4 regions of the Clostridium sp. LS3 genome follow, and region 1 is predicted to be linked to each of the others. Evidence: riboswitches for the same ligand, from Rfam matches in the RefSeq annotation. Region 1 holds a riboswitch; each other region holds the start of a gene.
The links. Region 1 has a riboswitch for S-adenosylmethionine ahead of ACZJV1_RS02765 (methionine ABC transporter ATP-binding protein). Riboswitches for the same ligand answer to the same signal wherever they lie in the genome.
Positions count from the first base shown of each region.

Region 2: linked by a shared signal. The riboswitch ahead of ACZJV1_RS16185 (methionine ABC transporter ATP-binding protein) and the one ahead of ACZJV1_RS02765 (methionine ABC transporter ATP-binding protein) in region 1 are both predicted to bind S-adenosylmethionine.
Region 3: linked by a shared signal. The riboswitch ahead of metK (methionine adenosyltransferase) and the one ahead of ACZJV1_RS02765 (methionine ABC transporter ATP-binding protein) in region 1 are both predicted to bind S-adenosylmethionine.
Region 4: linked by a shared signal. The riboswitch ahead of ACZJV1_RS02180 (Na+/H+ antiporter NhaC family protein) and the one ahead of ACZJV1_RS02765 (methionine ABC transporter ATP-binding protein) in region 1 are both predicted to bind S-adenosylmethionine.

Region 1 is NZ_CM143921.1:569,843-578,029, reverse strand. Features, by position in the region: gene ACZJV1_RS02780 (M20 metallopeptidase family protein) at 1-188, opposite strand, end outside; gene ACZJV1_RS02775 (MetQ/NlpA family ABC transporter substrate-binding protein) at 272-1,093, opposite strand; gene ACZJV1_RS02770 (methionine ABC transporter permease) at 1,145-1,825, opposite strand; gene ACZJV1_RS02765 (methionine ABC transporter ATP-binding protein) at 1,794-2,852, opposite strand; SAM riboswitch class I at 2,941-3,064, opposite strand; gene ACZJV1_RS02760 (type I phosphomannose isomerase catalytic subunit) at 3,265-4,203, opposite strand; gene ACZJV1_RS02755 (HAD-IIB family hydrolase) at 4,351-5,109, opposite strand; gene ACZJV1_RS02750 (PTS sugar transporter subunit IIA) at 5,250-5,699, opposite strand; gene ACZJV1_RS02745 (PTS fructose transporter subunit IIC) at 5,816-7,228, opposite strand; gene ACZJV1_RS02740 (BglG family transcription antiterminator) at 7,344-8,187, opposite strand, start outside.
Region 2 is NZ_CM143921.1:3,440,674-3,448,860, forward strand. Features, by position in the region: gene ACZJV1_RS16175 (MetQ/NlpA family ABC transporter substrate-binding protein) at 1-251, opposite strand, end outside; gene ACZJV1_RS16180 (methionine ABC transporter permease) at 381-1,016, opposite strand; gene ACZJV1_RS16185 (methionine ABC transporter ATP-binding protein) at 1,016-2,053, opposite strand; SAM riboswitch class I at 2,149-2,296, opposite strand; gene ACZJV1_RS16190 (DUF503 domain-containing protein) at 2,390-2,677, opposite strand; gene malQ (4-alpha-glucanotransferase) at 2,799-4,274, opposite strand; gene ACZJV1_RS16200 (LacI family DNA-binding transcriptional regulator) at 4,481-5,500, opposite strand; gene ACZJV1_RS16205 (sugar ABC transporter permease) at 5,594-6,487, opposite strand; gene ACZJV1_RS16210 (ABC transporter permease subunit) at 6,490-7,407, opposite strand; gene ACZJV1_RS16215 (sugar ABC transporter substrate-binding protein) at 7,472-8,187, opposite strand, start outside.
Region 3 is NZ_CM143921.1:3,537,677-3,545,863, forward strand. Features, by position in the region: gene nagA (N-acetylglucosamine-6-phosphate deacetylase) at 76-1,206, shown strand; gene metK (methionine adenosyltransferase) at 1,246-2,421, opposite strand; SAM riboswitch class I at 2,524-2,632, opposite strand; tRNA gene ACZJV1_RS16640 (tRNA-Tyr) at 2,783-2,867, opposite strand; tRNA gene ACZJV1_RS16645 (tRNA-Thr) at 2,873-2,947, opposite strand; tRNA gene ACZJV1_RS16650 (tRNA-Val) at 2,965-3,040, opposite strand; tRNA gene ACZJV1_RS16655 (tRNA-Tyr) at 3,063-3,147, opposite strand; tRNA gene ACZJV1_RS16660 (tRNA-Thr) at 3,154-3,228, opposite strand; tRNA gene ACZJV1_RS16665 (tRNA-Tyr) at 3,254-3,338, opposite strand; gene ACZJV1_RS16670 (hypothetical protein) at 3,638-4,072, opposite strand; gene yyaC (spore protease YyaC) at 4,182-4,703, shown strand; gene mreB (rod shape-determining protein) at 4,764-5,798, opposite strand; gene spoIIID (sporulation transcriptional regulator SpoIIID) at 5,937-6,188, opposite strand; gene ACZJV1_RS16690 (peptidoglycan DD-metalloendopeptidase family protein) at 6,284-7,015, opposite strand; gene spoIID (stage II sporulation protein D) at 7,287-8,187, opposite strand, start outside.
Region 4 is NZ_CM143921.1:412,553-420,739, reverse strand. Features, by position in the region: gene ACZJV1_RS02190 (sortase) at 1-268, opposite strand, end outside; gene ispF (2-C-methyl-D-erythritol 2,4-cyclodiphosphate synthase) at 835-1,314, shown strand; gene ACZJV1_RS02180 (Na+/H+ antiporter NhaC family protein) at 1,419-2,696, opposite strand; SAM riboswitch class I at 2,807-2,913, opposite strand; tRNA gene ACZJV1_RS02175 (tRNA-Lys) at 3,092-3,167, opposite strand; tRNA gene ACZJV1_RS02170 (tRNA-Gly) at 3,171-3,244, opposite strand; gene ACZJV1_RS02165 (hypothetical protein) at 3,308-3,982, opposite strand; gene ACZJV1_RS02160 (HNH endonuclease signature motif containing protein) at 4,247-4,657, shown strand; gene ACZJV1_RS02155 (amidohydrolase) at 4,899-6,263, opposite strand; gene ACZJV1_RS02150 (adenine deaminase) at 6,327-8,039, opposite strand; gene ACZJV1_RS02145 (ABC transporter substrate-binding protein) at 8,058-8,187, opposite strand, start outside.

The DNA.
Region 1 (8,187 bases):
CCTTTTATTATTCCTAAAACCCCAGTTTCCCCAATTCTTTTATGTGGAATATTTAGTTTGTCTAGCTCTTCTTCTATCTTCTTTGCTGTATTATATTCTTTTAAACTTTCTTCTGGATACTTATGAAAATATCTCCTTAATCCAGTAATATAGTCCTTTTCCTTTATTACATAATCTTTTATATTCATAAAAATGGCCCCTTATATTAATCACTCACAGTATTTTACTTATTTATATTCATATTGTTATAAATAGTTTTATTCTTTAATTTCTATTTCCAAGTTGGTATATAAGCCCCTTTATATACTGCCTCTATAACCTTAGCTACTTCATCTGATCTAAATGCTTCAACAACTTTTTTATAAACTTCATTATCTTTATCTTCAGTTCTTGCAACAATTACGTTTATATAAGGATTATCACTACCTTCTTTAACTTGTTCTAAGTAAATAGAATCTTCTTTTGGATTAAGTCCTGCATCAACTGCATGTCCACCATTTATTAAAGCTGCAGCTACATCTTCTAATAATCTTGGAGTTTGAGCTGCTTCAACTTCTACAAATTTTATATTTTTAGGATTTTCAACTATATTATCTAAAGTTGGAGTGTATCCTGCTGCCTCATCTACCTTAATAACTCCTGCTGATTCTAAAACCTTTAAAGCTCTTCCTCCATTAGTTGCATCACTTGGTATAGCAATAGAATCCCCATTTTTTAGCTCATCAACAGATTTTATTTTATTTGAATATACACCAAGAGGAGCTATTAAAGTTTCTCCTATAACTGATAAATCAAATCCTCTATCTGCAATATCTTTATTTAAGTATGCATAATGTTGGAATGAGTTTAAATTTATTTCTTCATCTGCTAAAGCCTGGTTTGGTTGACTATAATCTGAGAAAGGAACAAGTTCTACAGTTATCCCTTCTTTTGCAAGATTTTTTATTACAGGTTCCCATTGATCACTGCTTTCACCAACTACTCCTACCTTAACCACTTTATTTTCTGCTTTAGATTTTCCTCCTTGGCATCCTGCTAATGAGAAAAGTAATGCCCCTGATAATATTATACTTAGTAAATTTTTAGCTTTCATATTTTACGTCCCCTTTTTATTTATTATTTATTTTTGCTTATTGCTTTAATTTTAATGTGTTGTTTTTTTAATTACTCTATCCCCTAGCCCTTGAATTATATTTACTACAATAAGTAATATTATTACTGTTACAAAGGTTATATCTATTTGATTTCTTTGATATCCATATCTAATTGCTAGATCCCCAAGACCTCCGCCACCTACTGATCCTGCCATAGCTGTTAATCCAACTAAGCTTACAAAAGTTATTGTTGTTGCTCTAATAATATTTGGTACACTTTCTTTTAGATACACTCTAAATATTATTTCTAAAGGTGATGACCCCATTGCCTCAGCTGCCTCTATCACCCCCTTATCTATTTCTGATAAAGCACTTTCTATTTGCCTTGAAAAGAAGGGTATAGTTCCTAAAACTAGTGGTACAAAAGAACCCTTTGTTCCAATTGCTGTCCCTACTATGGCCCTGGTTAATGGTATTGCTGCTGCTAATAAAATAATAAATGGTATTGATCTTGTTATATTTATTATCTTATCTAAAACATAATAAACTGGTTTATTTTCTAGTATGCTTCCCCTCTTAGTTACCACTAATATTACTCCTAATATAAGACCTATAACAAATGATATAGCTCCTGATACTAAAAGCATAATCAAGGTTTGTCCAGTTGCTTCATAAATTTCTGGTATTTTTTTTACTGCATTAGGCAATAATTTTTGTATTAAGTCTGCCATCTTTAATCACCTCAACTTCCACATTTTTTTCTTTAAGATAGTTTATAACATTATGAATCTGTTCTTCTTGACCTTTAATTATTACAATAAGTCCACCAAGTGGAGATTCTTGAATTATCTCTACATTTCCAAAGATTATATTTGCATCTACATTAAATTCTCTAGATATTATTGAAATTATTGGTTCAGTTGTACTATTTTCTAAGTATTTGAGTTTTAGTATCTTTTCATTTTCCTTAATTTCTACAACTGAAGATTTATCTTCTATTAAGTCATATATATTACTTAATAGAGAAGTACTATCTATAAAATTCTTTGTAATCTTTTCTTTAGGCTCTGAGAACACCTTAAATATATTTCCTTCTTCTACAACTCTTCCATTTTCCATAACAGCAGCTCTTGTGCATATTTCTTTAACTACTTGCATTTCATGAGTTATTATTACTATGGTTATTCCAAATTTTCTATTTACCTCTTTTAAAAGTTTTAGTATGGATTTTGTAGTTTGTGGATCTAAGGCACTGGTTGCTTCATCACAAAGTAATACTTTTGGATCATTGGCTAAAGCCCTTGCAATGCCTACCCTTTGTTTTTGTCCTCCACTTAATTGAGATGGATAAGAATTTGCCTTATCTTCTAATTCAACAAGTTTTAGTAGTGATATAACTTTATCTTTTATTTCATCTTTTGAATATTTACTTCCCTTCAAAGGATAGGCTATATTTTCAAAAACTGTTCTAGACTTCATAAGATTAAAATGCTGAAATATCATTCCTATCTTTTCTCTTTCTTCTCTAAGTTCTTTATTTGATAATGTATTAAGGTCTTTTCCATCTATAAGTACTTGCCCCTTAGTAGGTCTCTCTAAAAAGTTTATGCATCTAACTAGAGTTGATTTTCCAGCTCCACTAAAGCCTATAATTCCATAAATTTCACCTTTGTTAATGTTTAGTGTTACATCCTTTACTGCTTCTACTTTTCCACCTTCTGTATCATAAGTCTTGTACAAATTTTTTAATTCAATCATGTTCCCCCTCCTTCTACCCTAAAAAAGGTAATAAAAAAACTGCTTTCCTAAAAAATAAGAAAGCAGTGTAATACACTTCTATATTTCATTCTTATCTTTCAGACGCAGTAAACATCTGCAGGATTTAGCACCTTAAATCATAACTAATTTAAGTTCGTAATTCAGGTTGCCAGACTTCACAGGGCCAGTCCCTCCGTCTTTCTTGATAAAAATCTATTCATTTTTTTGTTTTTCATTTCTTGTTCCTCATTATATATGTATATATTTCCACTGTCAATAGTATTTTTACTTTTTTATAAAAAAGTGGACATATGTAAGAAATCCATTATATTTTGCTAAGTCATTTTAATTTAAAATAAAAAACTAAAATTAAACCTCTAAATAATTAATTACTTAGAGGTTTTTTATTTAACTATATAACTGGATAGCTCTTTAAAACTGTAACATTACCTTTTATTGAATATTCTCCTAAAGTAGCTGGGATTAAATAACTATCTCCAGTCTTTATTTTTTCTGTGAAGTCTTTTCCTTCTATTATTCCTTCTCCATCTACGCAAGTTAACATATCAAACTTTTCTATATCACTTGCATCATTGTATTGTGAATCTATAGTTATTTTTTCTATTCCAAAGTATTCATTTTTACATAGTAAGCTTTGCTTATAGCCTTCATGCTTTATTTCTTCTTTTTCACTAAGGTTTTCACATTGAAGATCAAAGTTTATAACATCTAATGCTTTTTCAACATGAATTTCTCTTGGTCTTCCATAGTCATATACTCTGTATGTTACATCACTATTTTGTTGAATCTCTGCTATTATAACACCTTCGCATATAGCATGAACTAATCCACTATTAATTAAAAAGCAATCACCTTTTTTAACTTCTATTTTATTTAAATAACTTTCCACATTATTATTTTTTATAGCTTCTTCAAATTGTTCTTTACTACAATCTTTAGTTCCCACTATTAAACAAGCACCTGGTTTAGCATCCATAACATACCAAGCTTCTGTTTTACCATAATCCCCTTCATACTTTGCAGCATATTCATCTCCTGGATGTACTTGTACTGAAAGTTTTTCTTTTGAATTAATAAGCTTTATAAGTAATGGAAATTTTTCTAAAGTAACCTTCGCTCCTACAAGTGTATGTCCATACTTTTTAATTAAATCATCGAAGCTAGTTCCTTTTAATGAACCATTTTCTACAATTCCAGTCCCATTTGGATGACATGCTATATCCCATGTTTCACCTATTTCACCTTCTGGCATATTATCTCTAAAGGATTCAAAATCTCTTCCACCCCATATTTTTTCATAATATAAATTCTCAAATCTAATTGGATACATAATCTTTCTCCTTCCTTAACAACACTTCTTAAGTAAAATATATATTTCAATATATAGATTATTAAATTAATTGATTTTTTTAAATAAAAATTAATTAATATTCTTCAATTATTCTATTTTATTTATAATATTTATTTTCTATAATATTTATAATAAATAATTTTCTATACATTCTCCTACGGAGTTAACTAAATATTTAACATGTTTCTTTAGTTCTTCTTCTACATGGTTAAATGTAAATGAATTTTTAGTTATCTTAAACATAGTTACGTCATTCCATGAATCTCCTATGGTATATAGATCTTCATTTTCTATTAATTCTTGTTCTGCTAAATATTTTACTCCACTTCCCTTTGAACATCCCACTGGAACTACATCTATATAAATATCATTTCTATATGCTACTACTGTATCACCATATTTTTCATTTATTTCATCTTTTATTTTTTCTATTTCATCCTTCTCTTTATTTGGATTATATATAGAAATTAAGCTTAGCTCCTCTTCTATTTCACATATTGAATTTACTCTTTTTTTATTTGGATATGGTAAATTATCTCCATCTGTTAATAAATATGTGTCAAATCCAGATTCTACTGAAATATATACATCATCTTCACTTATTCCATTTATTATACTTTCTATTATTTTTTTATTAATTACTTCTTGCTTTATTTTTCTTCCTAATGAATCTACTATTAATGCTCCATTTAGTAATACATAATAATTTGCAAATATCTTATAGTCATCCTTTAGCATTTCTACTCCATTGTATGGTCTTCCCGTTGAAACTACTAATAAATTCTTTTCTCTTTGAAGTCTAAGTATAAACTCTTTATCCTCAATGGTAACCTCATTATCATTTATTAATGTTCCGTCAAGATCTGTTGCTAATAATTTACTCATTTATTCCTCCATTATTATATCGATATTTTTTTAATATTTTATCACTATAATTTTATCATATAATTGAATAAATTTTCACAAATAAATTTATAGACTTAAAAGATGAAACTTTTAAGTCTATTTTATTGCTTATATTCTTTTTACATTTCAGTTCTTTGTAATAATAACTCTTCTATTACTTTTTTATCATTAGCTTTTTCTATTTCTGCTTTAAAATCATCATCCATTAAGCTTACTGCTAATATTTGAAGAATTTTTAAATGCTCATTTCCTTCACCATCTGGTACTGCTATTAAAAACACCATATTTACTGGTTCATCATCTAAGCTTTCCCATTCTATTCCTTTTTCACTTTTACCAACTATAACCGTTGGTATGTTTACCCATGGTGATTTTGCATGAGGTATCGCAACTCCATCACCTATACCTGTTGTTGATATAGCTTCTCTTCTTTTTACATCTTCAACATACTTATCAACATCTATTAATCTATCTTTTGCTAGTTGTGCTAGATGATTTATTGTTTCAAATTTTTCGTTAGTTTCTAAGTTTAAATCCATGTATTTTACATCAAATATTTTGCTATTCATTGCTATTACCTCTCTTTGAATTTTGAATTTAATATCAAGGAAATTAAAACTGTTAACTCCCTTGATATTATTTATGTTTTTACTATTTATTTTATTATAATATATTTCTTATTAATTTACTTAGCTGCTTTTCTATCTCTTAAAGATTTTAAATAGTTAACCATAAGTGCTGTTACTAATGAGCCTATCGCTATTGCAGCAAGGAACATAACTACTCCATCAACAGCTCCCATTAAAGCAACTATTGGACCTCCATGAGGTACTCTATCAGCTACTTTTGCAAACATTGCTATGTTAGCTCCAACTATTGAACCAACTATTAATGATGGAATAACTCTTAGTGGGTCAACTGATGCAAATGGTATTGCACCTTCTGTTATTCCACAAAGTCCCATTGTAAATGCAGCTTTACCTGCATCAAGCTCATCTTGACTGTAATGTTTCTTTCCTAAGAATGTTGCTAATCCCATTCCTATTGGAGGAATAGCTATTGCTGCTGCTATAGGTCCCATTATTTCTGGTCTACCTTCTGTAATCATTGCAACACCAAATAAGAATGCAACTTTATTTACTGGACCACCCATATCAAATGCAACCATTGCACCTAATACTGTAGCTAAAACTACTGAACTTGCTCCTGATAATCCTGCTAAGAAGTTAGTTAATCCTTCAAATATTGAAGTTATTGGTCCACCTAATACTAATATAAATGCCAATCCTGTAACTAATGTTGTTATTATTGGAATTATGATTATTGGCATTATTGGTTTAATCATATTTGGTACTTTTATTGATTTTAATCCTTTTGCTACATAACCTGCTAAGAAACCAGTTACTATACCACCTAAGAAACCAGCATTTGCTTCAGATCCATAGAATGAACCATTTGCTGCTATATATCCACCGATTAACCCTGGAACTAAACCTGGTCTATCTGCAATTGAATAAGCTATAAATCCTGATAAAACTGGAACCATAAATGTAAATCCTGCTCCACCTATCATTTCTATCTTTTTCCAAAATGAATCTGCTGGTATTGCTAATCCGTTTGCTGTTGGCTCTCCACCGAAAGCTAAAGCTATTGCTATTAAAAGACCTGCAACTACAACTACTGGAATCATGTAAGAAACTCCACCCATTAAGTGCTTATAGAAAGTAGGTTGCTTTGATTTCATTTCTTTCTTAGCTTCATCAACTGATTTTATTTTTGAAGACTTTTTCTTTTCAACTTTTCCATCTAAAAACATTTGAATTAAAACATCTGGCTCCTTTATAGCCTTAGCTATAGGACATTCATAAATTGCCATTCCTTCAAATCTGTCTAAGTTTACAGCTTTGTCTGCTGCTATTATAACACCATCTGCTCCTCTTATATCTTCGTCTGTTATAATATTTTCAGCTCCTGTTGACCCTTGAGTTTCTACCTTTATTTCTACTCCCATTTTCTTTGCCATCTTATTTAGCTTTTCTGCTGCTATATAAGTATGAGCAATTCCTACTGGACATGATGTAACTGCTAATAGTTTCATTTTTTATTTCCTCCTAAAACTCACTTTGAATTTTGTTTGTCATTTGATGATTTAATTATATTGCCTATGAAAACATATTCACAGTTAGATAATTGCACTTAGTAGAGGAAATTTTTTAATTAAATACTTTTATAAATTCATTAAAGCTGTTAACTTTTATTAACTCTAGTATTAAATCACTATCTATAATCTTCTTGTATATTTGCTCTAAAATTGACTTTAATAATTGTTGATCTTTTTGAGCTATACCTACCATAAATACAATTTGAACCTTTTCCTTTTCCCATGTAATTGATTTTTTTAAAATAGCTACTGATATAAATGACTTTTCTATTCCTTCTTGCATAGTATGAGGAATAGCTACTAAATCACCAATTTCAGTGCTAGCTAATTCTTCTCTTTTAAATATCTCATCTTTCACATTTTCTTTTATGTAACTTAAATCTATTAAATGGTTTGTCATCATCTCAAGTACATCATACTTATTTGCTGCATCTACCGACTTTATAAATAATTCCTCTTTAAATATATCTAATATATTTTTACCATCTAGATTTGTATTGTATATACTTTCTTCTATTAATTTCACTTCATTTTTATCTAATAAATTTTTAACATATATTACTTTCTTTGACTCTATACCTAAAGGTATTGTTGTAATTATTAGATCTACGTTTTCAAATAAGTTTTCATTGAATTCATACCAAGGAATAGTATCTACAATATCTAATTTATCTTTAAATCTATCCCCAAGCTTTACTTTTAGTAAAAGAGAAGTTCCAACTCCCGTAGTACATACAAGAATTACTCTCTTTACTTTTCCCTTTTTTCCCTTCATCCTCTCTAGGGATGCTGCAAAGTGTAAAGTCAAAAATCCAATATCATCTTCACTTAAGCTTATTCCTATACTTTTGCTAATTATTTTATTAGCTAAAACGCCTAATTCAAAAGCAAATGGA
Region 2 (8,187 bases), 1.1 Mb from region 1:
TCCCCTTCAGCTAAGGCTGTATTTGGCGTTACATAATCTGTAAATTCTACTATTTTTAATGTGTACCCCTCTTCTTTAAGATCTGGTACAATTTGTTCTACTATTTCCTTATGAGGAACCGGTGTAACCCCTATTGTTATTGTTTTATCTTCAGCTGCTGAACCTGTTTCTTTTCCCTTACCTCCACAACCTACTAAGCTTATTACTAAAGCCCCTGTTAATAATAATGTTAATATTGATTTTCTTTTCATATTGAAAGCCCCCTTTTTTAATGTACAATTGTCAGTTAAAATTAGACAATTTAAATTTCTTTAATTTTTATTTAATTAAATTTATTCTCCTATATCAATTGCTTTTATTTTTATATTTTCATAACTTTATTATGATAGTTTTTTATATAAGTAATTTCCTAAAGATTGCAACACTTGTACAATTATTATTAAAATTAAAACTGTTACAATCATTACATCTGTCTGATATCTTTGATAACCATATCTTATGGCAAGATCCCCAAGTCCGCCACCACCTACACTTCCTGCCATAGCTGAATAGCCTATTATACTAATTACAGTTAAAGTTAGTCCAGAAATTATTGATGGAACAGCTTCTTTAAGCATAACCTTAAATATTAGCTGAGTATTTGATGCTCCAAAAGATTTTGCTGCTTCTACTACACCTGGATCTACTTCTTTTAAGGCAGATTCTATTATTCTTGCTACAAATGGAGCTGCTGCTATAGTTAAAGGGACTATTGCACCTTGTATTCCTGTTGATTTTCCTACTATTAACCTAGTTAAAGGTACCATAAACACCATTAATATTATAAATGGAAAACTTCTTAGGATATTTATTATAGTGTCTAATATTTTGTAAATAAACTTATTTGGCTTTAATCCATTTGGCTCTGTAACTATTAAGATTATTGCTGGTACAAATCCTAATATTATTGAAAATACAGTTGAGAAAAATACCATTATAATTGTTTGCCCCAGAGCCTTTAATAATATATCTGACATTAGCTAAGCACCTCCAATATTACATTTTTCTTTTCTAAATAATTTATTACCCTTTCCTTATCTTCCTCTTCTATGTTTATTACTAAGCTTCCAAGTACATCATCTCTAAACTTTTCTAATTTGCCCCAAACTATTGAAAAGTCTATATTTAACTCTCTTGACATTTTCGTGATAAGTGCATTTTCTGATGATGTGCTTGGAAAAAATAATTTTATGTTTATCCCTATCGCTGGTAGTAGCTCTTCATCCTGTTCACCTAAAAACTTCTTAAGCGATACTCCTGGTTTTAAGAATAAGTCTTCTGAATTGCCTTGTACTTTTAAAATGCCCCCTTCTATTAATGCAACTTTTTCACAAACCTCTTTAACTACTTCCATTTGGTGGGTAACAATAACTATTGTAATTCCTAACTCTTTATTTATCTTTGAAAGAAGTTCTAATATATCCTTTGTAATCTTAGGATCTAATGCTGATGTAGCTTCATCACAAAGTAAAATTTTAGGCTCTAATGCTAAAGCTCTCGCTATAGCCACTCTTTGCTTTTGACCTCCACTTAAATTAGATGGTTTTGCATCTGCTTTTTCTGAAAGTCCAACTAACTTTAAAAGTTCAGTTACTCTATTATATATTTTTTCTTTTCTAAATTTTTTGTAACTACAAAAACTCTCCCCTTTTCCCTTGCATTTTTCTTTGTATTCCTTATACTCTTCTTCATATCCCCAAACCTCTAGTGGTAATGCTACATTTTCAAATACATTTTTTCTATTTAATAAATTGAACCCTTGAAATATCATACCAAGATCTTTTCTAAATTCCCTAAGTTCAATTCCACTTAAATCTTTAACCTCTTTACCCATTACTGTAAGAGATCCATCTTCATAACTTTCTAGCCCATTTATACATCTTAATAAAGTTGATTTCCCTGCCCCACTATGTCCTATAATTCCATATACTTGTCCTTCTTCTATCTTAAGCGAAACATTCTTTATAACTTCTACTTTGTCAAAGCTTTTACTTAAGTTATTAATTTCTATCACAATTAATTCCCCCTTTAAAGAAACTTAAAGTAAAACAAAAAACGCACTGGAGAATAAATCTCTAGTGCGTATAATTACTCACATACTAATTTATTCTCTCATCTATCAGCTTAAAGCTGCAGGATTTAGCACCAAACTTAATAGAATATAGTTTTAGTCCAACATTAATTAGACTTATCTTATAATCCTATTACAGGTTGCTGGGTTTCACAGGGCCAGTCCCTCCACCACTCTTGATAAGAAACGTAATCAAAATATTTAATTTTTATATTGATATTAATATACGATTATTAATTATATTTGTCAACAACATTTTAAAATTTATTTTTATAAATTTTAAAACATTACTACTTCTTTATCTATTTTTATAAGCTCTGCATCTGTATTTTCTTCTATAAAATTTATTATATTTTCCATAGTAGAATCTACTTGAGCACTAGTTGCACATATTCCTGAAATTCCAATTACAATACTTTGATGAATATCTTGATCACTTATCTCACTTACAGAAATATTGAATTTATTTTTTAACTTCTGAGTTATACTTCTAACTACCATTCTCTTTTCTTTTAAAGAATGTACCCAACTTGCTCTTAAATTTATACTCATTACTAGGACTCTCATTTTAAACCACCTCTTTAAATATTATGTACCTTAATATTATTATAAATAAAGCTCATGGAGAATATTCTCCATGAGCTTTATTTATAACTTTTATCTGGGATTTATTTATAATTTAATTAAATTATCTACCATATAATCTAGTTAATTCAAATATTTCCTCTGCTAATTTATCGTTTAAATCTTTTTTTGAAGCTCTCCAAGTCCAATTGCCACCTAATGTAGAAGGTAAATTCATTCTAGCTTCATTACCTAATCCTAAAAAATCTTGCATTGTGGTTATTGCTAAATAAGCTTGACTTCCCCAAACTCCTCTTATTAATCCTCTTGATATTCCTTCATCATAAGTTAAATTTAAATATTTTTTAGCTTTTTCTATTTCATTTTTACTTCCAGTTACATTATACCATCCACAATTTGTATCGTTATCATGTGTGCCTGTGTAAGCCACACAATTAGCATGATAATTATGTGGTAAGTCTACACTATCTTCTCCGCCAAATCCAAACTGTAAAATTTTCATTCCAGGAAATCCTGTTTTATCTCTAAGCTCTATTACGTCATCTGTCATCATTCCCAAATCTTCTGCTATTATATTCACGTCTCCAAGATTATCTTTTATAGCATTAAATAATTTAATTCCAGGCCCTTTTGTCCATTGCCCAAATTCTGCTGTTTTGTTTCCATATGGTATTTCCCAATATGCTTCAAACCCTCTAAAATGGTCTATTCTTACTACATCATATAATTTAAAACTTTCTCTAACTCTATCAATCCACCAACCATATCCATCTCTATCTAAATTATCCCAGTTATAAATAGGATTTCCCCATAGTTGGCCAGTAGCTGAAAAAGTATCCGGAGGACAACCTGCAACAGTTATTGGAATCATATTTTCATCGACTTTAAAATACTTAGGATTGCTCCAAATATCTGCACTATCTTCTGAAACATATATTGGAATATCTCCTATTATTTTTATTCCATTTTCATTAGCATATTTCTTCAAACTATACCATTGTTTAAAAAACATATATTGTACAAATACCCAATAATCAATTTCATCTTTTAACATTTTTTTATAATAATTTATGGCTTCATCTTTTCTTAATCTTATATCATCATCCCACTTTTGCCAACTAACTAAGTTAAAATGATTTTTCACAGCCATATATAGAGAATAATCATTTAACCAAAGCTTATTTTTTTCTTTGAAATCCTCTATATCATTATTAAATTTATTCTTTGAATTATGGTATGCTTTTTTTAGTATTTTATTTTTATTTACAAATAACTTAGCATAATCTACACAATTCTCATCTAAGCCATAATCTAAATTAGAATAATCTTCTTCTTCTAATAACCCCTCTTCTTCTAATATTTCGAAATCTATAAAATATGGATTACCTGCAAATGCTGAAAAGCATTGATATGGTGAGTCACCATAACTAGTTTGTCCTAAAGGTAGTATCTGCCAATACTTTTGTCTACTTTTCTTTAAAAAATCTACAAAGGCAAAGGCTTCTATTCCAAATGTTCCTATTCCATATTTTCCTGGTAGTGATGAAATATGCATTAATATTCCACTACTTCTTTCCATAAATTTTACCTCATTTCTCATAAAGCCTATTCTATATTATAATTACTATGTTCGTGAAGGTTATTTGATAATAGGTTTATTACTTTCATAAGAGATTTTTTATAAATATTAGTGAGAGTTTTAAATAATACATTTTAAATCTATATTATTTATATTAACCAACTCATAACATCAAAGGTATTACTATATGAGTTGACTAAATATTTCTATCTATTCACATTAAAGTTAGTTGATTCCCTTTGTACAAGTTCAGTATTAAGCATTATGTGCTTGTTATCTGTTTTATTTACTATTAGGTCTAACAATAAATCAACGCTTATTTTTGCCATCTCTACTTTAGGTTGTACAACTGTTGTAATTGTAGGATTATAGAATTCGCTAATATCCATCCCATCAAACCCTATTATTGAAATATCTTTACCTACTTCTAAGCCATTATCTTTTATAGCTTTTGCACACCCTACAGCCATTATGTCTGATATAGCAAATATAGCTGTTATATCTTTATTATATTTTAATAAACTATTAGTTTTTTCGTATGCTCCTCTATAATCATAGTGTCCTAAAACTCTATAACCTTCATTAAACTTAATACTATTTTCATTTAATGCTTTTAAATAACCAGCTTCTCTTAGATATCCAATTCCAAAGTCATTTTCATCACCTAGCATTATAGCTATGTTCCTATGTCCACACTCTATTAGATATTTAGTAGCAGAATAAGCTGCCTCCTCGTTGTCTATGGACACTGAAGAAAAATTTGAAAACTCTTTCCCATATTTATGATTTATAGAAGTTAATACTACAGGTACATCAATATCATTAAAATCATCATTTTTTACTTCTGTAAAGTTTCCACCTAAACAAATTACACCTTGTAATCTCTTTTCTTTTATCATAGATATTAGGTTATTCATTTCATCATCACTTAAGTAATCATGATGTTCTAATATCATAGAGTATCCAGCCTTAGAAATCCTTTTACTTATATAATCTAACATTTCTGAAAAGAATGGATTAAAAACTCCTTTTATTAAGACTCCAATGTTATTTGTATTATTTTTTTTAAGATTTCTTGCACTATTGTTCGGTATATAATTATTTTCTCTTATTACTTCTAATACTCGTTCTCTAGTTTGTTCCTTTACATCTGGATGATCATTAATTACTCTTGATACTGTACTAACCCCTACCCCTGCTATTCTTGCAATATCTCTTATGTTTATCATAACTCCCTCCAAGTTTCGATAAAGTATTCGATATAAACTTCATTATTATTCAATTTTTTGTACCATAACACTTAAGTTAAGATTACTTTCTTACTCTTTTACTGATCCTGAAACTAACCCTGATGCTATATATTTTTGTAAAAGCATAAATATTACTACTATTGGTAAAGCCGCCATTACTGCTGCTGATGAATACATTGTCCAATTTGCAGAAAATTGATCTTTAATGAACTTTTGAAGTCCTGTTACTATAGTTTGTACTTCTGCATTTTTTAATATTGCTGAAGTAAACATAAATTCACTATAAGCTCCTATAAAGGCAAATAAGAATATAACTATTAACATATTTCTAAGTAATGGTAATATTATTACAGTAAATACCTTCCATGTTGATGCACCATCTATATAAGCAGCTTCAACTAACTCCTCTGGAATTCCATCTACCGCTCCTTTTAAAAGCCATATATTATAAGCACTTCCACCTGCTAGTATTAATATTAATACCCATGGTTTATTGGTCAAATTTAATGTGAAAACTATTCCCATTATTGCTGGTAATGCCATAGTTGCTGGAAACATTTGAAGTATTAATAAACTCATTAATCCATTTTTTCTTCCCCAAAATCTTAATTTTGAAAAAGCAAATGCTGCTGGCACTGATAATAGCAATTGAACTGTTGCTACTATTGTACAAATCATTAATGAGTTTTTTATCCATAATAAGAAGTTTGTTTTCTCAAATACTCTTCTGTAATTCTCCAGTGTCCATTCTGATGGGAAAAATGTTGTTTGAGTAAACGCTTGTCCTTTAGCCATTGAAGCTGAAACTACAGCCACTATAGGAAATAATGTTATTAATATCATTATCCATATAAAGATTCTACCAAACCAAGCTGTTCTAATTTCATCAGGTCTTAATTTCTTTTTATATTTTACCTTTTTTTGTTTTGTTGAAATACTCTTTAGATTTACCTCTGTTTGCATTATTAATCAACCTCCTCAAACTGGCCAGATGCTTTCATTTGAATAAATGAAATTGATGCAATTATTATAAATATTATTATGCTAAGTGCTGAGGCAATATCAAATCTTCCAAATTGCATTGAAAGTTTATAATTTACTGATGCTAATATATCTGTATATCCTGCAAATTGCGTTGTCAATCTTGGTGGTCCTCCAGCTGTTATTAAAAAAGCTGAACCAAAATTATTAAAATTAAAGGCAAAAGATGATATTACAAGTGGATAAGCAGTTTTAGCTATTGATGGTAATGTAATACTTGTGAATTGCTTCCATTTACTTGCACCATCTACCATAGCTGCTTCATAATAAACTTCTGGTATTGCCGATAATGATCCTAAACAAACATTCATCATATATGGAAACCCAAGCCATATATTAACTAATATTATACTCATTCTGGCTAAATTAGGATCTGCTAACCATTTTATAGGTTCTTGTATTATATTTAGCTGCATTAGTAAATTATTTATTTGTCCGTAGCTTCCATTAAATAAGCCTTGGAAGGATAAAATTGCAACAGATGCTGGCAAAGCCCAAGGAAGAATTAGTATTCCTTTGTAAAATCCTCTTTCTTTTATATTAGGATTATTTAAAACTAATGCTATTATTAATCCTAAGAAAAAGCATCCAAGTGTTGATAATATAGCAAAAATCATTGTCCATGCAAATACAGGTAAAAATGTTTCTTTAAAAGGTCCGGTTAATACTTCTATAAAATTAGCTAATCCTACTAATTTAATTTCGCCTTTTGAAAACTGAGTATAATCAGTAAAAGCATAGTATATTGTTGATAATACTGGAAGTAACGTAAATATACATATTGAAATAAGTGCTGGTGCTAAGAAATAGTAAGCTTTATGACTTTTACTCTTCATGCCCATGTTAAATCCCCCTTTATTTTATATAGAGATAGGTAAATCACCTATCTCTATTTATCTGCATCTACTATTTTATTTGTTTAATGCCTTCTTTTACTTGATCAACTATATTCTTTCCAGCTGTTTTAGCATCTATTTGACCTGAAGTTAATAACTTTAAATTATTTGCTGCTGGTTCCCACATAGCTTGAACTTCTACTATATTTGGCATTGGCATAGCAACTTTTGCTTGTTCCATAAATGCTTTAGTATATTCATCATCAACTGTATATCCTTTAGCTACAGGAATTCTGCTACCAGTTTTATAAACTATATCTTGTCCCTTGTTAACAAATTCCTCCATTAACTTCCAAGCTATGTCTTTGTTTTTTGAATTTTCATTAACAAATGCAGTTTGAACACCTAAAAATGTTTGTGGAGCTTTTCCATTTAAAGTTGGCATTGGAATTACACCAAAGTTTAATCCAGCTTCTTTAGCACCTGCAACATCCCATGGACCTGAGAAGTAGAATCCAGCTTTACCTGATGTGAAATCTCCTTTAGCTATGTCACCAGTTATATCTGCTGCCATTAACTTATTCTTGCTAACTAAATCTGAAATAAATTGAAGTCCGGCTACTGACCCTTCATTTCCAAGTCCTATATCTGCTGGGTCTAATGTTCCGTTATTATTCTTATAAACATATCCTCCACCAGCAGATAAAAATGCATATGAGAAGAAGAAATCATTTATATTGTATTCAAATCCTGTTTCTTTTGCCATAGCAACTAAATCTTCCATTG
Region 3 (8,187 bases), 1.0 Mb from region 1:
TTATATAATTATATCATAATTTAAAAATTTTAAATTCTTAATATTATACAATATTAGCAATATGGAGGTGCTTACATGATAATAAAAAATTGCAACATAATATATCTTGATAAGATAGAAAAGGGATCTGTTTTAATTGAAAATGGAAAGATCAAAGAAATAAACCCAAAGAATACGAATGATAATGAAATAATTGATGCAGAAGGATTATATTTATCTCCAGGCTTTATAGATGTTCATATCCATGGTGCTGGTGGTCATGATACGATGGATGGCACATTTGAAGCAATTAATGAGATTTCTAAAACTATAGTTAAACATGGAACTACTTCATTTACTCCAACTACAATGACTGTAGCAATAGATGATATAAGAAAATCAATGGAAATTATAAAAGAAGCTAAAGAAAATGGTACTGATGGTGCTATCGTTTTAGGTGCTCATCTTGAAGGACCTTTCATAAGCCCAAAAGCTATTGGAGCTCAAAACCCTAACTTTTTGATTCCTCCAACAATAGAAAACTTTAATGCTATGGTAGGAGATGCTGAAGATGCTGTTGTATCAATTACAATTGCTCCTGAAGTTCCTGGCGCTAAGGAACTAATAAAAGAGTTATCAAAAAAAGGAATAGTTTGCTCTATAGGTCATACTAAAGCTACTTACGATGAAGCTATGGAAGGAATTAAATGTGGTTGCTGCCACTCAACTCACTTATTTAATGCAATGACACCATTTGCTCATAGAGAACCTGGAGTTGTAGGTGCTATATTTGATAGCGAAGTAACTACAGAAACAATTTCTGATGGTATCCATATATCATATCCATCACTTAGAATAGCTTACAATCAAAAGACAACTGATAAAGTTTTATTAGTTACTGATGCAATGATGGCATGTGCGATGCCTGATGGTATGTATGCATTAGGAGGTCAAGAGGTTGTCGTTAAAGATGGAGCTGCAAGACTTTTAAGTGGAAGCTTAGCTGGTTCAATATTAACTCTAGATAAAGCTATTAAAAATGTATATAAAAATGTTGGTCTTTCATTAAACGAAGCTGTAAAAATGGCAACTTTTAATGCTGCTAGACATTGTAAAGTTGAAGATAGAAAAGGTCTTATAAAAGAAGGCTTCGATGCAGATTTGGTTTTATTTGATGAAGACATAAATGTAAAAAATGTTATAGTTGCTGGTAAAGTATTAGTATAAATAAAAATGCTCCAATTCAAAATTGGAGCATTTTTTATTTTAAAGATACTTCTTTATTTCTTCTACTTTATTTAAATCTTCCCAAGGTAAGTTTAAATCATTTCTTCCAAAGTGACCATATGCAGCTGTTTGCTTGTAGATTGGTCTTCTTAATTCTAAATCTCTTATTATAGCTCCTGGTCTTAAATCAAATACTTTTTCAACTATTGAAATTATTTCTTCTTCTGATTTCTTTCCAGTTCCAAATGTTTCTACCTCTATAGAAACTGGCTTAGCAACACCAATTGCATATGCTAATTGAATTTCTAATTTATCAGCTACTCCAGCTGCTACTAAATTCTTAGCAACCCATCTAGCCGCATATGCTGCTGATCTATCAACTTTAGTTGGATCTTTCCCTGAGAAAGCACCACCACCGTGTCTTCCATATCCACCATAAGTATCAACTATTATCTTTCTTCCAGTTAATCCGCTATCTCCTTGTGGTCCTCCAACAACGAATCTTCCAGTTGGATTTATGTAATACTTTGTGCTATCGTCTAATAATTCTGCTGGAACTACAGCTTTAATTACATGCTCCATTAAATCTTCTCTTATTTGTTCTTGAGATACATCTTCACTATGTTGAGTTGATATTACTATTCCATCTATTCTTATAACTTTATTATCATCATATTCAACTGTAACTTGAGTCTTTCCATCCGGTCTTAAGTATGGTAAAGTTCCGTTCTTTCTTACTTCTGATAATCTTCTTGATAATCTATGAGCCATAGCTATTGGTAATGGCATATACTCTTCTGTTTCATTTGTTGCAAAACCAAACATCATTCCTTGGTCTCCTGCTCCAACTGCTTCAACATCATCTTTTTGCCCTGCTCTAGATTCTAATGCTTCATCAACACCCATAGCAATGTCACCTGATTGTTCATCTATTGATGTTAGTACTGAACATGTTTCACAGTCAAAACCGTATTTAGCTCTATCATAGCCTATTTCTTTTACAGTTTCTCTAACTAACTTTGGAATATCAACATAACAATTAGTTGATATTTCTCCCATAACCAATACCATTCCTGTTGTAACAGCTGTTTCACAAGCAACTCTTGCCATAGGATCTTTAGCTAAAATACTATCTAATACAGCATCTGAAATTTGGTCGCAGATCTTATCTGGATGCCCTTCTGTAACTGATTCTGATGTAAATAATCTTCTCATTTTCATTTCTCCTTTCATTTTATTTGATATTAATTCTAATTAATTTAATTTATAAAATAAAAAAATCTCTTCGATAAGAAGAGATGTTAAAAGTCATAATCTTTCTTATCTTGCAAAATTACTTTGCAGGAATTGGCACCACACTCAAAATTACTGAAGTAGGTTGCCGGGTTTCATCGGGCCCTTTTCCCTCCGCCTCTCTGGATAAGAACTAATATCAAATTTTACTTTTCAGATTATATCATCTTTAATATTAATAGTCAACTACAGAACCTAAAATAATTACATATTTAGATTCTTTAACTGATAAAATATTAAATTATTTAAAAATATAAAAAAAGACAAGTAAACTTGCCTTTTGTGGTGGGGGAGGACGGATTCGAACCATCGAAACGAAACGTAACAGATTTACAGTCTGCCCCCTTTGGCCACTCGGGAACTCCCCCACATTTGGAGCTGGCAATAGGAATCGAACCTACAACCTGCTGATTACAAGTCAGCTGCTCTACCGTTGAGCCATGCCAGCATATTTAATTTTTAAAATGGTGGAAACAACAGGGATCGAACCTGTGACCCTCTGCTTGTAAGGCAGATGCTCTCCCAGCTGAGCTATGCTTCCATAAGAATAAAATTTTATAAAATGGTGGGGGAGGACGGATTCGAACCATCGAAACGAAACGTAACAGATTTACAGTCTGCCCCCTTTGGCCACTCGGGAACTCCCCCATTTTATGGAGCTGGCAATAGGAATCGAACCTACAACCTGCTGATTACAAGTCAGCTGCTCTACCGTTGAGCCATGCCAGCATATTATAAATTAATAAATTTCAAATGGTGGGGGAGGACGGATTCGAACCATCGAAACGAAACGTAACAGATTTACAGTCTGCCCCCTTTGGCCACTCGGGAACTCCCCCGTTTAAAATTTATTTAATTTCAGTTAAGTAAACTTTGTATCTTCTCAACCGACAATGATTAGTATATATTTATTATATCTTAATTTCAAGTACAATTTTCACTCATTTAAAGAAACTATATTTAATTTATTCTGTTTTTCTTTTATTTTCTTCTAATTAATACTAATATCTTTTTTATTAACAATTTTTCTGTCATAATTATTCTATATTAGATATTAAATAAACATCCCTTCAACTTGTAATAATTTTTAATAAATATATATTGCTATAAGTAAAATAATTTTTTAAATAATAATTTCTTATACTTCTTTTTCTATAATATCTAAATCAATATAATCACTTATAATATCCTTAAACTCTTCATATTCTTTATTTGACATTCTTTGCTTTACTAAAGACATACCTTTTGTAATGTTAACTGTATTTTCTCTATCCGAAAAATAGTTATTAACTTTTATTATATCTACTATAGCTAAATTTCTAATTAATACATTTATTTTTTCTTTTCTAGCTTTATCTAAATGTCCAAACAAATTATTAGAGGAATCTACTTGATTTATAATAATTGTAGATTTATTTTTTTCCTCACTAATAAACTCTTCTTCTTTATTGTATTTTACTACATTTTCACTAATAACTTCTTCACTTTTTAATGGCTCCCACACTAATAAAAAATATATTGGGATAACTATACTAATTATTATGGTAATGGTAGAAAATAGTAATCTCTTCATTCTATTTCATCTCCTTTTATTTGATTAATTTCCTCTTTTATGATTTTTATACATTTTATTATAATTAATCTTTATCAAACATATACTTTTATGGCGGGGGTGAATTTTAGTGAAGCGTAAAGTATTATATAACTCTTATAATTCTCATATTGAAATAGCAAATTCTATTAAAAATTATATTACGGAAAATACTATAATAGTTTGTATAGGAACAGATAAATGTATTGGTGATTGCTTAGGTCCAATGGTTGGCACATTTCTAACAGAAAAAGCCTTCCCTCTCCCAGTGTACGGAACAATAGAATCTCCAATACATGCTTTAAATATAAATAAAATATTGAATGAAATTAATAAATTGCATCCTAAATCCTTAACTATAGGTATAGATGCTTGCTTAGGTGAATATAGCTCAATTGGTGAAATACATACCAGAGATTATCCAATACATCCTGGAAAAGGTGTTGGTAAAAATTTACCTGATGTTGGAATTGCCTCAATAATAGGAATAATAGATTCAAGTGAAAATGCAGAAATTTTCACATCTAGAAGCATTCGTCTAAATTTAGTTATGGAAATGGCTAAAGTGATTTCTTCTTCAATTATTGAAGCATATAAGATTGTTAATAAATAAAAGGGAGCAATAAAATACTCCCTTTTACAATCAATTATATATAATATGTATAATATTCTACTACTCTATCAAAGTTATTTCCTTGTCTGATAGACTAGATTCTATTTTATCTAGATATCCTAAAACCTTGCCTGTACCCTCTGCTACTGCTTCTACAGAGTTATTAGCAACATCGACATTGACTCCTGTTTCATGCTCTATTAGCTTATCTAATCCATCTAATAAAGATCCTCCACCAGTCATTAAAATGCCTTTTTCTATTATATCAGCAGCAAGTTCAGGTGGTGTTTTTTCTAATACAAATTTAACATTATCGACAATTAACGATACTGATTCTTTTAGTGCATAAATTATTTCCTCTGATGTAATAGAAACCTCATCTGGTAATCCAGTAATTAAATTTCTACCTTTCATCATAGCAGTTAAGTTTCTTGATCCATTAAATGCTGATCCTATATTTACCTTTAACTCTTCTGCCGTTTTCTCACCTATCATTATCTTGTACTTATTTCGTACATACTTTATTATAGCATCGTCAAATGAATCTCCAGCTACTTTTATTGATGATCTTACTACAACTCCCCCTAAGGATATTACAGCTATATCAGTAGTTCCACCACCAATATCTACTACCATAGAGCCACTAGGTTTAGTTATATCTAATCCTGCACCAATTGCAGCAGCCAAAGGTTCTTCTATTAAATGTACTTTCTTTGCTCCAGAATTTCTGGCAGCATCAATAACTGCTCTTTTTTCCACCTCCGTTGCTTGTGATGGAACACATACCATTACTTTAGGAGCTGTAATTTTACTTTTTCCATATGCTTTTCTAATAAATTCTTTTAACATTTTTTCAGTTATGTCATAATCTGATATAACACCATCTCTTAATGGCCTTACTGCAACTATATTACCTGGAGTTCTTCCAATCATCTTCCTTGCTTCTTCTCCAACAGCAAGTATTTTATTATTATTTTTATTTATTGCAACAACTGATGGTTCCTTTAATATTATCCCCTTACCTTTTGCATAAACTAAAACTGTTGCTGTTCCTAAATCTATTCCTAGATCGCTCCCACTTCTCCAAAACCACATTCCTTGTTCACTCCTACTCTTTTCGCACTATAAAATCTTTCAAAATTTCTCTTATTTTGCATTATTAGCATATTTATTATTATATATGGAATATGGTAATCCTTCAATATGTTTGTACTTAAATTCGTAATCATTTACTTACTCTGCTGTTTTATATTTCATTTTAGTGGCTTTTCCGCCCCTAATATGTCTTTCTGCTTTATTTAACTCTAATATAGAGTGAGTTTGTTCTGCTATAGCTGGATTTATCTTTGGTAATCTTTCTGTCATATCTTTATGAATAGTGCTTTTACTAACTCCAAATACCTTAGCTGTCTTCCTAATTGTATCTTTAGAATCTATTATATATTTAGCAACCTCTAAAACTCTTTCTTCTATATAATCCTTCAAAATATTACCTCCCTTTGGATAAACTATTAATATGTGACCATTAGTATCTAATTTATTCATCAGTCATTTAAACCAAATGACTGATGAATTATTTATTATTCTTGATTAAACGTAAAATATGTTGTTGGATTTAAATCTTTTCCATTTACATCTTGAACTTGTATATTCAAATGTTCACCGAATTCATCATTGGTAAATATTTTTGAGCTGTTTCCAACAGTTCCTATAACAGTTTCTTCTGTTACTTTATCTCCAACATTTACTCTTATGTCTTTGGATAAATTACAATACTTTGTATATAATCCATTAGCATGAGCAATAACTACATAGCTTCCTTCTTCAACTTTGCTTGAAACTTCTTTCACTTCTCCCACTGCAGCAGATTTAACTTCAGTTCCAACACTAGCTTTTATATCTATTCCTCTAATATTCCTACTGCTTCCATCGCTCATAGCTTGTGGCTTTGGATAAGAATATTCTCTTGCAATTGATCCTTCTAAAGGTTTTTTAAATTTAACCTCTACATTCGTTCCAGCAGAAACATTAACATCTTGTTCTGTAGATGCTACCTCTTGTTCTTGTGCTAATTCATTGTTTTGATTATTTTCAACCCTGTCAGCATTTTGCTTTTGAACTTCTGAAGTAGATTTATCATCAATATTTAAAGTGAATTCATTTTCTGCTTTATTACTTTGTTCTAAAGCTTTATTTCTTTTCGTTGTAACTACTGCAACAGTTGCAATTACACACAAACAAAGGAATAGTACTAAATAAAAGCCCTCCTTTCTGAAAAAGTCTTTTACCTTGTCTTTCTTATTTTGGTCCATATCAACACCTCCTTTTTGTATTCTTGCCCGTTATCATAAATTAATACAAATGCAAATTGATTTATTTACATCAAATTTCTACATTTAATAACAAAAAACCTCATCTAAACTATCATCTAACTAGTTGTTGTATTCACTTTAAATATGTAAAATATAAAAAGACAATATATATGCCTATTTAAAATAAACATGTATATTGTCTTTTAAAAATTAAAACTTTTAATTAAATTTCCATTACTTTTTACTACTTACTTAAACATACTTATGATTCTTAATTAAATTTTACTTCCTTTAAATCAATACCTGTATAATAATGTTTTAAAATTTCATCATATTTTTTACCATCCTTAGCCATAACATTTGCTCCCCATTGGCTCATACCAACTCCATGTCCATAGCCCCTGCAATTGAATATTACTTCATTTCCACTTATTTTAAAATCAAAATTTGTTGAGTTTAGGCCAAAAGATAACCTGAAATCTGTTCCCTTTACTTTTGCTTTACCAAATCTTATTTCTTTTACCCCACCAGCATCACTTCTAGATAAAATCTCTATATTACCTTGTAAATTATCCTTACTAATATTTGCATCTGCGTATTTGGAATTTATTTTATTTACAAAATCATCTATGTTAAATTTGGATTCATCTGTGTATTTAGGAGCTATTTCTTCCCCTTTACTTTCAGTAGAAACTAAATAAGGAACATCGCTCGAGAATACATCCACAGCATTTTCTGTTTTTCCTGAACTTGTAGAGAAAAATTGTGGGTATTGAACTAATTCACTATTATATGCTAAAACCAGTCCCTTTGTAGCATCAACAGCCTCTGAAATTTTTGACCAGTTCTCACTACTACTATTCTCCCATTTTTCTAACCTAATTTCTTTACTTATATACACTTGACAATGTGTAGTATCACAAACATCGCCACCTTTAGCATTATTACAGGGTCTAGTTCTTTTTGCAGATACATAAGTTCTTGCTGCTATAGCTTGTGCTTTTAAAGCTTCTATTTCAAAGCTTGCTGGCATTTCTCCTGAAACTACGCTCTTTACGTACTCTTCTAAAGGTATATCTACTATCTTGTCTTCATTAGTTATATAAACTTTTATAACATCATTTCCAGATAAAGTTATAAACTTATTTTCGTTTGAACCAACATTATCTTCT
Region 4 (8,187 bases), 160 kb from region 1:
CATTATCAGACATTCCTTCCACTAAGCCTTGAGATAAGTTTATACTTGGAATTTCAATTAAAGCAATAGGTTTATATCCATTAATTGATTTATCACCATTATCAGATCCCTCACTTTTCGGATCTTCATTTATTACTTGTTCTAAAATATTTTGAAGCTCTTTTTGTTTCTTTGAAGTTTCCATTTTTTTATAAACAATTGATATTATCAATGCTAGTCCAACTATTATTAAAATAATCCCTATTACTCTTCTAATCTTTTCTTTCAAATTCATCATCTCCCATTAAACATTTATACCACTCTATCATATATTATATCATAAACATTATGGACTTTTATAATATATATGTTCTAATTATTAATTTACATTACATTTTGTATTATTTATTTTATAGTAAAATCTCATTAGCAGTATATGAAGAAAATTTAAAAGCATATATATTTTTGAATTTTATATATAAGTTCCTGTAATACCGAATTACTTATACTATAACAAAGTGTATTTACTTTAATTAAATTAATGCAATTTATTAGAACTTATATATGCTTTTTATAGTCTATTAATATTTTAGGAGCAACTTATGAATAGAAAAATAATTTATGTAGATTTCGTCCTTAAACGTAAGAAGCTTTCATCTAGGACCATTCACTTTATTTACAAGCTTAATATTAAATTAAATCATCTTATTAATAAAATATTTAAGAAAAAATCTGTAAAAAATAATTCTAAAGTCTATCCCTTTAAAAAAGTATTATAGTTCTAAAAAATAAATTTTAAATATATCTTCTATATTTATGGTAAAATAATTCTATAATTAATTTAGAGGTGATAAAGTGAGGATAGGATTAGGATACGATGTACATCGTTTAGTTGAAGAAAGAGACTTAATAATAGGAGGAGTTAAAATTCCTTATAAACACGGTTTACTTGGACATTCAGATGCTGATGTATTACTTCATGCAATTATGGATTCATTGCTTGGTGCTTCAGCTCTAGGTGATATAGGCAAGCATTTTCCTGATACAGATAAAAGATTCAAAGGTATTTCAAGTTTAAAACTTTTAAAACAAGTAGGATTACTTCTTTCAGATAATGGTTATTCCATAAACAATATAGATGCAACTATTATTGCTCAAAAACCAAAAATGTCTCCTTATATACAACAAATGAGAGAACACATAGCACAAGCTTTAGAAATTGATTTAAGTCAAATTAATGTTAAGGCAACTACTGAAGAAGGACTTGGATTTACTGGCAGTGGTGAGGGTATATCCTCTCAAAGTATATGCCTTCTTACAATGGATAATAAATAATTAAAAAGTTAAGAATTAAATTAAGGCTTATAAAAAGCAAGGAGATAACTAAAAAAGTTATCTCCTTGTTTTTTGGTTTATATATTTAAATTTTTACAACAGCCTTATTTATTTCTCCAATGAATGTATATAGCTATTATAGCACATATCCCCATAAGATATGGATAAAATAAAAATTTCATTATTGCAAATGGTGATAAAGCTGCAAGACCTGCTGCTGATATTAGTTGAGCTCCATATGGTATTATGCCCTGAAATACACACGAAAACATATCCATTATCCCTGCAACCCTCTTTGGTTCTAAATCAAATTCATTTGAAATATTTTTAGCTATTGGTCCAACAGTTACTATTGCTACTGTATTATTAGCAGTACAAATATCTACTAAACTTACTAGGGTTGCAATACCATACTCAGCCCCTCTTTTACTTTTAAAATTCTTCAGTCCTTTGTTAAGTATAAAGTCTATTCCACCATTAAACTTTATTATCTCTATTGTTCCAGCTATAAGTAATGAGATTATTATTAGCTCACTCATACCAGCTATTCCATCAGATATAGAATTAAATAATCCCAATAAGTCAAAGCTTCCAAATATAAATCCTATTATACCTGAAGACAAGATTCCAAGTAATAAAACTATTATTACATCAACTCCAAGTAAAGCTGTTATTATAACTATTATATAGGGTAAAATTTTGAATATATTAAAACTTAAAGAATCTAAACTAACTACATTTGCATTTCTTGTTAATACCATGAATATTAACGCAGTTATTATTGCTGCTGGAAGAACTATTATAAAATTCATTTTAAATTTATCTTTCATTTCACAACCTTGAGTTCTTGTTGCTGCTATAGTTGTATCAGATATTATTGAAAGATTATCTCCAAACATAGCACCACTAACTACTGCTCCAACTGCCAATGCTGTTGCTATTCCTGTCTTGTCTGCTATTCCAACTGCAATTGGAACTAATGCAACTATTGTTCCCATTGATGTTCCTATAGATAAAGCTATAAAGCAACCTATAATAAACATTCCAGGTATTAATAGACTACTTGGTAATAAAGATAATCCTAAATTTACAGTTGAGTCTACTGCTCCCATATTTTTAGCAACTTCAGCAAAGGCTCCTGCTAATATAAATATTAATATCATTAATAAAATATTAGTGTTTCCTGCTCCCCTGCAAAAAACTTCTACTTTTTCATCAAACTTTACTTTTCTATTCATAATTAATGCTGTTAGAGCTGCTACTAAAAAAGGAACAATAACTGATACAGCATAAAAATCTTTTGCTATTATAGATGTACCTAAATACACTAATAAGAATACTCCCAATGGAATTAAAGCTAGTCCATTACCTTTGTTTTTCAAAATTTCTTCCTCTCCTTTTAAAAATATAAATTATTTATAATTACAAAAATTAAAAAGCTCCTGTAGAAATACAGAAGCTTTACTCACACATATAAAAAATTATAGTTCGCCTCTTATCTACCAGGTTTACCTGCAGGATTTAGCACCTTAAGAATTAATTAAAATTCTTGGTTGCTGGGTTTCATAGGGCCAGTCCCTCCACCACTCTTGATAAGACTTTTAAATTTTGCACTATAATAGTATCAATTTAATATACTATTGTCAATATGAAAAATATTCCTAACACCTTATATAAGTCTTTTATTTTTAAAGTTACTATTAACAATAAAGTATTTAGTGTTAAATGTTCTATAAATAGAAAAAAAGAGATTACATAAAATTAATCTCTCTTTTAATGGTGCGTTATCAGGGGATCGAACCCGGGACACCCTGATTAAGAGTCAGGTGCTCTACCAACTGAGCTAATAACGCATATGGAGCGGGTGATGAGAATCGAACTCACGTAACTTGCTTGGAAGGCAAGGGCTCTACCATTGAGCTACACCCGCAAATATTATTGACAGTAATATTATATATTTAGTAATTATTACTGTCAATAATTAGTTTTACCTTTAAATTATTTCTGTAAGGGATTTTAATAAAATATCTCTAAATCGCTCTCCATGGCTCTTATTTTTATCAGCTTTTTCACATACTTCTTTCCAATCTGAAATAATTAAGCTAGTTCTCTCTTTAAATTCTCTTTCACTTGTTGTCATATAGCTTGAATTTATAACAAATTCCCCTAATTCTTTTGGTGTATTAAAAATTTTTAAATATAAAAATTCTCTATTGTCTCCGTACCAAGTTCTATTAAAGTCTCTAGCAAACTTTTGAAGTGCCCTAATTAATTTATCTTTAGGTAAAGCCCAACACTCCTTTATCATTTTTACATGTCTTCTCATATTATCTGCTTCTTCTTTAGATATTTTTTTATTTTTTTCTCCATCTGAAATTATTATTTCTACTGGAATGTTTGGAACATTAACAACTAACCTTTCCTTTCCATATATCCATTTATAAAAGGCTTCTTGTAAAAATGAATATTGAATATATCCTAACAATATTTTTTCATTTGGAAAGTATGCCCATGTATTATTAAGTCCGTTATTCTTGCAAAAAACTAAGCTATGGATATATATACTTTTTTCATTAGGTAACTTATCCATAAACATATGTCCTCTTATAGTTTTATTTTCATTAATTAATTCTTCCCAGTAATCAAATGAATCATAACTATGTCTCACTGTATCACCTTTCCTTCAGTCTCGTAATATAATATACTATATATATATTATATAGTATATTATACCACCTTTACAAGTATTTTTTAAGAATATAACAAAGTAAATATAAACACTTTATTATAACAATATAATTCTATGTATTAGGATGCACGTATTTTTAGCGTAAAATACCTACTCACCCAATGATATACTTTTATATCTAATTTGAAATAAAAATAAATTTATTTTATAATATTATTAAAGATATAAAAAGGAGGCATGACTTTGTACCACTGTGAAATTTGTGGATCAAAAGCGGATATTCATCATATAGTTCATAAACACGAAGGTGGCTACGATATTAAGTTAAACTATAAATATCTTTGCAACTACCACCATAGAGGGAAACATGGTCCTCATAACTGTATAGAAACTGATTTAAAGTATAAACTTGAATTACAAGATAAGCTTTTTAAGCTCTTACCAAAAGATTACTATACAGCTAAGGAACTTTACAATATTTTAGAAATATCTCATTCTTCTTTAAAAAAGTTAATCAAAAACCTTAAACTATTTAAAGAAGGATACTCTAAAAAAGAAATAATAAAGAACCTCATGGGTGGTAAACTCTACTCCTATGCTATGCTTCAAGAGCTTGAGTTAGAACGTCTTTTCCATAATATTAATATTAGCTAAAATTTAACTTTATATTCAAGTTACCATTTATTTGTATATGTAATTAAATTATAGATATTTTTAATGAATTTTAATAACTTTATATAAATTTTTTCCAATTAAAAAAGCTTCTTAAAGATTATACATTTCTTTAGAAGCTTTTATTTTATTCAATACCTAAAATTTCTAATATATTCTTTTTGTTAAATAATATCCTGAATCTTTAATACAACAATATGCTTTCTAATTTAATAGGCTATCCTTAAAGTTCTTTAGCAACCTTATTTATTTTTTCTTTTAAGCTCATTAAATTTTTTCTAATTTCTGTGAATTCCTCACTTAACAGAATCTTATCTCTAACAACAACCTTTCCATCGACTACTACCGTATCTACATTACTAGGATTAGCCGAATAAACTATAGTAGCATAATAATCATATATTGGTTGCATATTAACAGATTTTGTCTCTATTAAAACTAAATCTGCCTTTTTTCCTATTTCTATGGATCCAACATCTTCACTCATTCCTAATACTCTAGCTCCACCTATGGTAGCCATCTCTACTAATTCTATTGATGGTAGTAACGTTCTATCCTTATTAAATAACTTATGTATCTTACCTACTTGTGACATTTGAGTTATTATATCTAAAGTATTTCCACTCATAGGCCCATCCGTTCCAAGCCCTATGCTTATTCCTTCTTCTTTCATCTTGACAATAGGCGCTACACCTTTTGCCCCCTTAGAATTTGCACCTATGTTATGGGATACACCTACTCCTCTTTCTTTTAATATTTTTATATCTTCATCATTAACTAACACTGTATGTGCTGATATAAAATTAGAATCTAATATACCCAAGCTATCTAAATATTGAACTGGAGTTAGATTATACTTTTCTCTATATTCACTTATTTCATAATCCATTTCAGCTACGTGCATAGTTATAGGAACATTATATTCTTTACTTATTTTATATGCTTCTTTTAATGATTCATCTGTATTAGTATATGGTGCATGTGGTGCTATTCCTGGAGTTATTAAAGTATCATTCCTCCATTTTTCAATAAAACGCCTTGAATAATCTAATCCCCCAAAAGGCTCTTTAGTATCTGGCGCGACGAAGTTTACTATGGTTTCACACAATACTCCTCTTATATTTACTTCTTTAGCTGCCTTTGCAACTTCATCTTCAAAGTAGTACATATCACAAAAAGTAGTTACTCCCCCTAATAGCATTTCAGCTATAGCATATTTAGCACCTATATAAGTTAACTTTTCATCAACTAACTTTTGCTCTAATGGAAATAAATATCTTTTTAATCTATCCTTATAATCATCTGCCAAACTTCTAAAAGGAACCATTGATGAATGAGTATGACAATTTATCATTCCTGGCATTAAAATTCCTTCTTTTCCATCTATAACCTCAAATTCACATTCATTTGAACATCTATTTTTATTTATATATCTCTCTAGAGAATCATCCTCTAAACTAGCATCTCCAATATATGTTATTTTATTTCCTTCAAAAGCAACTACTCCATTTTCTATCATGTCTTTATTTTCATTCATAGTAATTATAGTAACATTCTTAAATATAGTTACCTTACTTTTTACTTTCATATTGTCCTCCAAGTTATATTTTTATATTAAATTAGACTATGCATAACATAGTCTAATAATTTATTACTTAAATAACGAAACAAACTTCTGAGCCTTTACATCTATTAATCCTTTATCTGTAATTTTAAGAGCTGGGCTAACAGGTAATGACAATGTACTAAATGACATTATTTCATTCATATGAGTATAGCCTAAATCCTTCATCCCTTGCCTTACTTTTTCTAGATTTTTCCCTACTACCTCAATTGGCTCATCACTAACTATTCCACCTATAGGTAAGCTTAACTCAGCTAATACACTACCCTTATTTACAACAACATATCCTCCTCCAGAAGATATAACTTGATTTACAGCTAAAACCATATCCTCAACAGTTCTTCCCATCACCATAAGATTATGGTGATCATGTGCCCATGTAGTTGCTATTGCACCTTCTTTTATAATTCCACCTTCTACTAAGCCAAAAGCTACATTATTGTTTTTACCATATCTTTCAAATACAGCTATTAAGCAGCAGTCTTTATTTTCCCACTCTAAAATGTTATTAGCTATATTTAGTGTAATTTCACCTTCTTCTGTAAAGGTCGTATTCTCAAATACTTTAATAGTCCTACATGTAACTTTATTATTGTATAATTTAGGCACTTTAATTAGTAAATCTTCTTTAGTAATTGGTTTTACTTTTATACTGTTATAAAATCTTTCACTAAATCTGCTCTTTGTTTTAAAATACTCTTCTTTTATTCCTTCTGATTTACTAAATACAACTTCTCCATTTTTATAAACTTCTTCAATCTCAAAGCTATATAAATCACTAAGTAGAATAAAGTCTGCAATTTTTCCCGGTGCTATTATTCCTCTATCTAGAAGTCCCATTCTCATAGATGGAGTATAAGTAGCTACATATACTGCATTTTCTAGTGACATTCCTAATTTCATTGCTTTTTTGACTAATTCATTAAGATGTCCTTTTTTTAACGTATCTGCCATTACATCGTCTGTAGCTAAGCAAAAATGCTCATATAAATTATTCTCTATTAAAAAATTTATATTTTCACTAGTCATTGATTTATGTTGCATTTCTATAAACATACCATTTCTTATTTTTTCTTCAAGAGATGATACGCTTTGTTGAGTATGGTCTCCATTTACACCTCTATAAATATACAAAGATAAATCTACTCCATCAATTTTAGGACAATGTCCTTCTAAAGGAATGTTTCTTTTTTTATTTTTACTAATATTGATTATCTTATTTATAGTAGAATTTTCATCCTCTATTAAATCCTTAAAGTTCATTACTTCTCCGAGACAAAGAACTCTATCACAGGATAATAGTTCTTCTACCTCTCTCACACCAATTTTCCCTCCAGTAGTCTCTAAATCACTTGAGGTTGAAGGTACAGAGCTTGGTATGCCATAAAATATATCTACTTTTTCCTCAGACTTCATAAATTCCTTTATTCCTTCGATTCCAAAAACATTTGCAATCTCATGAGGATCAGCTACAACTGTAGTAACCCCATGTTTTATTACAGCCTTTGAAAATTCACTTGGAATGGTCATTGAGCTTTCTATATGCATATGTATATCTATTAATCCTGGAATCATGTACTTATTATTACCGTCTATAACATTTTTAGATGTTAACCTGTTCTCATAATTATGTCCTATATGAACAAATTTACAATTATGTATTACAACATCACCTTTTATGAATTTTTTAAAATAACTGTTATATACATTTAAATTTTTTATGATTAATTGTACTTCCATTCTCTCACCCATTTAATACTAGTTCATTATTCTGTTCCAAGTATTAATCCATTGCTCCATTAATGGATTTACAAATTTGAAATCTATTATTTTTGCATTATCAACTACTGCTCCATATGTTAAATTCTTAGAATCTTCTTCGGTTAAT